One region of the Solwaraspora sp. WMMB762 genome, then DNA from elsewhere that is predicted to be linked to it. Evidence: riboswitches for the same ligand, from Rfam matches in the RefSeq annotation. Region 1 holds a riboswitch; each other region holds the start of a gene.
What was found. Region 1 has a riboswitch for cobalamin ahead of ACN27J_RS03615 (CbtB domain-containing protein). Riboswitches for the same ligand answer to the same signal wherever they lie in the genome.

Region 1 (2,255 bases):
CACCGGTCCGGGCCGGGGTGAGCAGCAGTCCGAACACCACCCCGAGGACCGTCCACATCGTGGCGAGCTGCGCCAGCGAGGCGAGCCGGAACTCCCACAGCAGCGCCGCCGGGATATCGGCGGGCACGTCGACCCCGGTGGCCGGCCAGAGCGCCAGCAGCAGGGCGTACCCGACGACGGCCAGCGCCGCCGCGACCACCGTCCGGTAGGGAGCCGGCCGCGCCCAGCCGGTCAGCCGCCGGTGGGTCAGCAGCGCCAGCCAGGTGACGGCGGCTGCGGCGATGATGAACGACAGATACTGTCCGGTGCGCTGGTTGACGGTGTCCGGGTCGCCGACGCCCGGCGGGTTGGCCGGGAAGTGGATCGCCGGTAGCAGCGCCACCACGACGAAGCCGAGCCCGGCGAGCAGCCCCACGCGGCGGAAGTCGTCGCGGCCGGGCAGCAGGTGCCGGGTCGCCGCGAAGACCACGGCGACGATCAACGCCAGGCACAGCGCCACCGCGACGGTGGCGACCAGCCCGCCGAGGACCTGCATGGCCCGACCGACCAACTCCTCGTCGTGGCTGTGTCCGGCCGTCCCGGTCGCCGCGCGGGCCTCCTCGACGACCAGCGCCGACTCGATCTGCGGTTCGACGATCAGCAGGGCCGCCACCGCGCCTGCCACGCCGGCGGCCGCACCGGCGAGCAGGCCGCGGCCCAGCACCGCGCCGAACGGGTAGGTGCTCATCGGAGCCGGCCGCCCGCTCAGTGGCACGGTACGCCGAGGGCGTGCCGGCCGTCGTGGGTGAACTCGTGCACGAACTCGGCGGCACCGGCCAGCACCAGCCCGTTGTCCTGCGCGACCAGGTAGATGACGACCGCCGCGACGGCGGCCAGCAACCAACCGGCGAGCGGTACGCGGATGGCGGTGGTGGTGACCTCGCCGCCGACAGAAGGTGCAGTCATGCCAGGAAATCCTCTCGTCCATGCCTCGTGGCGATGCGGTGCGTGCCACGGCCGGTCTCCTGGCTCCCGGATCGTCGCAGCCGTCCCGCCTTCCCGGACCGTCGTCGGCCCAGTGGCATGGTGGAACGGACACTTCCCGGTCACAGTGGCGAGGACCACGCCGGACTCACACCGGCTTCCCGAACACCGTGGCATGCGCAGCGTACCGCCGTCGTGACCGGCCGGGCAATGGCTGTGGCCGTGGCCGGCACCGGGACCGGCGCCACATTGACGGTGGACCGTCGGTGGGGGAGCATGACCGGCACGAGCGGTGCGCGGAGGAACCCGGTGCGAATCCGGGGCGGTCCCGCCACTGTGACCGGTGAGTCGCGTCCCCGTGAGACAGCCACTGCCCCAACGGCGGGAAGGCTCGGGACGCGACGTCGATCCGGCAGCCAGGAGACTCCGGCCGCTCGCTGGTCCACCGGTACGCGGGCGTGGACACCCGCGGGAGGGATTCACCATGCACACCTGTCGGCCCCTGCCATGACGCCGTACCCGTTCACCGCCGTCGTCGGCCTGCCCGACCTGCGGCAGGCCCTGCTGCTCGCCGCGGTGCACCCCGGCATCGGCGGCGTGCTCATCCGGGGTGAGAAGGGCACCGCGAAGTCGACGATCGTCCGCGCGCTGGCCGGGCTGCTGCCGGAGGTCGACCGGGTGCTCGGTTGCCGGTTCGGCTGCGACCCGGCGGCCCCGGACCCAACCTGCCCCGATGGGCCGCACACCGCGCCGGTGACCGCACGCCGCGGCCCGGCCGCCCTGGTCGAGTTGCCGGTCGGCGCCACTGAGGACCGGGTGGTCGGCACGCTCGACATCCAGCGGGTGCTCAGCGCCGGCGTGAAGGCCTACGAGCCAGGGCTGCTCGCCGCCGCGCACCGGGGCCTGCTCTACGTCGACGAGGTCAACCTGTTGCCGGACCATCTGGTGGACCTGCTGCTGGACGCGGCGGCAATGGGCCGGGCCCACGTCGAACGCGACGGGGTGTCGGTCAGTCACGCCGCCCGGTTCCTGCTGGTCGGCACGATGAACCCGGAGGAGGGCGAGCCGCGTCCACAGTTGCTGGACCGCTTCGGGCTGATGGTGTCGGTGGCCGCACCTTCCGAGGTGGCCGACCGGGCCGAGGTGGTGCGCCGGCGGCTGGCGTACGAGACCGACCCGGTGGCGTTCGCGGATCGCTGGCGGTCCACCGACAACCAGCTCGCGCTGCGGGTACGCGATGCGCGGGCGGCCCTGCCTGCGGTCACGCTGCCCGATGCCGAGATCGACCGGAT
Region 2 (2,255 bases), 5.1 Mb from region 1:
GCCGACGCCTGCGCCGCCGGGTAGTAGTTGATGTCAATCACCCGGTCGAGGAACACCACGGCGGTACGGACGGTGGCGCGCAGCTTCGCCCAGTCGACGCCGTCGGCGGTGACGTGCGCGCCGAGGTTGATCGACCCGAGGTTGCACACGGCGGTCTCGTCGTCGCTGTTGACCTCGAGGATCTCGGTGCACAGATTGGACAGGTGGATCGTGTTGCCCGGCTCACCGGTCTGGTTGGACAGCCGGTTCGCGGCGTCCTTGAACGTCATCCACCCGTTGCCGGTCTGCGCCAGGGTGCGCATCATCCGCCCGTACAGGTCGCGGGCCTTGACCGTCCGGACCGCCTTCTTCTCCGCCGCCCGGTACGCCTCGTCGAACGCCTCGCCGAACAGGTCGGGCAGCTCGGGTGCGTCGGACGGGTCGATCAGCGACCAGTCGGCGTCCGCCTCGACCCGCCGCATGAACTCGTCCGGGATCCAGTTGGCCAGGTTGAGGTTGTGGGTGCGCCGGGCGTCCTCACCGGTGTTGTCCCGCAGCTCCAGGAACTCCTCGACGTCCGGGTGCCACGGCTCCAGGTAGACGCAGGCGGCGCCCTTGCGGCGGCCACCCTGGTTGACCGCCGCGACCCCGGCGTCGAGGGTCTTGAGGAACGGTACGATCCCGTTGGACCTGCCGTTGGTGCCCCGGATCAACGCGCCCCGGCCGCGTATCCGCGACCAGGAGATGCCGATCCCGCCGGAGAACTTCGACAGCTTCGCCACCTGGTGGTACCGCTCGTAGATCGAGTCGAGTTCGTCGCGCGGCGAGTCGACCAGGAAGCAGGACGACATCTGGGTGTGCCGGGTTCCCGAATTGAACAGGGTCGGTGAGCTGGGCAGATAGGCCAGGCTGGAGATCAGCCGGTAGAAGTCGATCGCCTCGGCCGGGGTCTGGGACAGCCCGCAGGCCACCCGCAGCAGCCAGTACTGTGGCGTCTCCACAACCAGCCGGGTCTGCGGATGCCGCAGCAGGTAACGGTCGGCCACCGTACGCAGCCCGAAGTACTCGAAGCGCAGGTCGCCGTCGACGTCGACAGCGTCGTCGAGTTTGCGGGCGTTGCGAGCGACGAAGGCGGCGGTGTCGTCGCCGATCAGCCCGAGGCCGTGGGCGTAGCGGATCGACTGGCTGAAGCTGGCCACCTGCTGGCCGCGGACCTCCTTGTCCACGTAGGCGGCGAGCAGCCGGGCCGCCAGTTTCGAGTACTGCGGCTCCTCGCCGATCAGCTCCGCCGCCGTCTGAATGGACAGTTTGTCCAGCTCGGCGGTTGTCGCCCCGTCGTACAGTCCGCTGATCGTCCGGGTCGCCACCCGCAGCGGGTCGACCTCGTCCAGGTCGGCGACCCAGTGTTCGACCGCCTTGACGATCTTGTTGACGTCCACCGGTTCGGTGTCGCCGTCGCGCTTGCGTACCTGCATCGGTTCCCCTTGTCGTGCCTGTCCACCGGTCGACGGACACACGGGGAGGACGCCACCGGTCACCCACCTGGCGGTCTGCTCCGCCGGCGTGGACCGGTCGTCGGCGTCGGCCGTCCCGCGCGGCCTTCGACCACCGCACGCGACGCGTGCGGCACGCTGGCAGGTCTTCGGACTCGTGGGCGTCGTGCTCGTACCTACTGGCCGTCGCTTCCCGGACCCGCCACGGGTCCAGTGCTCGGTGACGGCGGTCGTTCCCACTCACCGCTGCGGGGCAGTCCCGGACTCTAACCGGGTTCCCTCTTGCCTCGACCACCGCCGAGGGGCGGCCGAACCAGCTGCGGGGTACACCATATATGGGAGCAAGCCAGAAGACGCAACACCAGATACTGTGTTCGGCGTGTCGCGGCGTCGGGTGCACCGGGTGCGAGGAGGAGGGTCCGTCGGGTGAGAAGCGTGCTATGGGGTCTGTACGGGGCGGTGCTCGGCGCCCTGCTCGTCGGCGTCGTCGGGGTGCTCAGCATCCAGGCGACCGGGCTGCGGGCCGGTGCGGTCTTCGACCTGAACAACACCCTGGCCGGGATCACCTCGCCACAGACCCCGTACCTGCCGATGCTCGGGATCGCGGCCGTGAGCAGCCTGGCCGCATGGGCGCTCACCGTCGGGCCCCGGCGACGGCCCCGACTGTGCCGGGTGGGCCTGGTCGTCGGCTTCAGCGTGTCGACCATGGCGCTGATCGCCCTGTCGTTCGTCATCGCACCCGACATCGCCGCGCAGCGCGAACTGCTACTCGGAATCCTGCCG
Region 3 (2,255 bases), 3.5 Mb from region 1:
GTTCCGCGACGAGTCGATGCACATGGCGTTCGCCTTCGACGTGGTGGACACCGTCCGCGCCGAGGAGCCGGACCTGTTCGACGCCGAGATGGAACAGCAGGTGCGGGACATGCTCGCCGAGGCGGTCGAGTGCGAGGTGCAGTTCGCCGCCGACCTGCTCGAACAGGGCGTCTCCGGGATGTCCCTGGCCGACATGCGCGAATACCTGCAGCACGTCGCCGACCGGCGGCTGGCCGTGCTCGGCATCGCACCGATGTACGGCTCGACCAACCCGTTCGCCTTCATGGACCTGCAGGACGTGCAGGAACTGTCGAACTTCTTCGAACGCCGGGTGTCGGCGTACCAGGTCGGGGTGACCGGGTCGGTCACCTTCGACGACGACTTCTGATTCGACGACGTTTTCTGCTCGGTTGAGCCGGATCGCTGCTGTCCCGGGCGGAGTTGTCGCCCAGGACAGCAGCGACCCGATCACAGACGCATTCCGTCGGTTCAGATGCGTTGAGCATGGCCTGGATCTGCGCAAGACGGGTCTGGGCATCGCGCAACTGCTGGTGTACTCGTACCGTCCGGGCGACCCGTGCGCCCACCTGCCGACGGGACGCATCAAGGCGGTTGAAGTCCGCAGGCGAGACCGCGATCATTTCACGGCCATCGACAATCACGGCACGCTTGTCGATCTTGCGGCCCATGCGGCACCTTCCGTGCGGACGAAGGTTGGACGACAAGTCCACCACGCGACAGCCAGGCACTGTCCCGTACGTCGGACACCCTGACCCGGACAGCGCCCTCGGGCCCGTACGATGGCCGGTGGAGCTGGTTCGTCCCGTCCGTACGGGCGGGACGTCGTAAGAGGGAACCCGGTGGGAGACCGGGACTGCCCCGCAGCGGTGAGTGGGAACGACCGCCGTCAACAGAGCACTGGACCGCGAGGTCTGGGAAGCGACGGCCAGTAGGCGACTGTGTTATGCCCACGAGTCCGAAGACCTGCCAGCGCTGCGCACGCCGCCGGTGTGCGCCGCCGGCGGCCTCTCGGGAGGGCCAGGGCGGAAAGCCGGTACCCGAGGTGTACCCGTTTTCCCTCCCGTGTCCGCCGGGCACTTCGAGGGAAGGACCCCCTTGGTGAGTACCGCATTCGGCCAGAGCACCGTGCTCGGCTACCCACGCATCGGCGCCAATCGTGAGCTGAAGAAGGCTGTCGAGGCGTACTGGGCTGGCACCATCGACGCCGACGACTTGGAGAGCACCGCCGCCGGGCTGCGGGCCGAGGTCTGGCGTACGCTGCGCGACGCTCGCCTCGACGCGATCCCGTCGAATGTCTTCTCCTACTACGATCACGTTCTCGACACGGCCGTCGCCGTCGGCGCGATCCCGACCCGGTTCACCCGGCTCGGCCTCTCCGCGCTCAACACCTACTTCGCCATGGCCCGCGGCGTGGACGCCGAGCCGGCCCTGGAACTGACGAAGTGGTTCGACACCAACTACCATTACCTGGTGCCGGAGATCGACTCCGACACCGTCTTCACGCCCGATCCGACCAAGGCGCTCAGGGAGTACGCCGAGGCCGCCGAGCTGGGCATCACGACCCGGCCGGTGCTCGTCGGGCCGGCCACGTTCCTGCTCCTGGCCAAGGGCGACGATCCGTTCGCCCGCATCGACGACCTGGTCGAGACGTACGCGCGGATCCTCACCGCGCTGGCCGACGCGGGCGTGGCCTGGGTGCAGCTCGACGAGCCCGCGTACGTCGCCGACCGCACCCCGAACGAGATCGACGCGCTGCGCCGCGCCTACACCCGACTCGGTGAACTGGCCAACCGGCCGCAGATCTTCGTCGCGACCTACTTCGGTGAACTCGGCGACGCGCTGCCGGCACTGCTGGGCACCCCGGTCGAGGCCGTCGGCCTGGACCTGGTGGCGGGACCAGGGAACCTTCACCGGCTCGCCGCCGCCGGCCCACTGGGTGGCAAGACGATCGTCGCCGGCCTGGTCGACGGCCGCAACATCTGGCGTACCGACCTGCGGGCCGCCATCACGGCCGGCGCGACCGTCGCCGGCCTCGCCGATCACATGGCCGTGTCCACCTCCTGCTCGCTGCTGCACGTCCCGGTCGACCTGGCCGACGAAACCCGCCTCGATTCCCGGCTGTCCGAGCGGCTCGCGTTCGCCCGCCAGAAGGTCGACGAGGTCGTCGTGCTCGGTCGGGCGCTGCGCGACGGCACCACGTCACTGCCCGCCCCGGTGCCGCCCATTCCCGCGCA

Region 2: it holds a riboswitch for cobalamin, as region 1 does, so the genes downstream of both, ACN27J_RS26280 (ribonucleoside-diphosphate reductase subunit alpha) here and ACN27J_RS03615 (CbtB domain-containing protein) in region 1, are expected to answer to the same signal.
Region 3: it holds a riboswitch for cobalamin, as region 1 does, so the genes downstream of both, metE (5-methyltetrahydropteroyltriglutamate--homocysteine S-methyltransferase) here and ACN27J_RS03615 (CbtB domain-containing protein) in region 1, are expected to answer to the same signal.

What each region holds. Positions count from the first base shown of each region.
Region 1 covers NZ_JBMHMD010000001.1:754,969-757,223, forward strand. Annotated here, with positions in the region: gene ACN27J_RS03610 (CbtA family protein) at 1-727, opposite strand, end outside; gene ACN27J_RS03615 (CbtB domain-containing protein) at 745-945, opposite strand; cobalamin riboswitch at 978-1,151, opposite strand; cobalamin riboswitch at 1,263-1,390, shown strand; gene ACN27J_RS03620 (VWA domain-containing protein) at 1,471-2,255, shown strand, end outside.
Region 2 covers NZ_JBMHMD010000001.1:5,850,197-5,852,451, reverse strand. Annotated here, with positions in the region: gene ACN27J_RS26280 (ribonucleoside-diphosphate reductase subunit alpha) at 1-1,454, opposite strand, end outside; cobalamin riboswitch at 1,596-1,805, opposite strand; gene ACN27J_RS26275 (hypothetical protein) at 1,899-2,255, shown strand, end outside.
Region 3 covers NZ_JBMHMD010000001.1:4,217,405-4,219,659, reverse strand. Annotated here, with positions in the region: partial or broken gene ACN27J_RS18800 (ribonucleotide-diphosphate reductase subunit beta) at 1-388, shown strand, start outside; gene ACN27J_RS18795 (hypothetical protein) at 366-689, opposite strand; cobalamin riboswitch at 798-1,006, shown strand; gene metE (5-methyltetrahydropteroyltriglutamate--homocysteine S-methyltransferase) at 1,120-2,255, shown strand, end outside.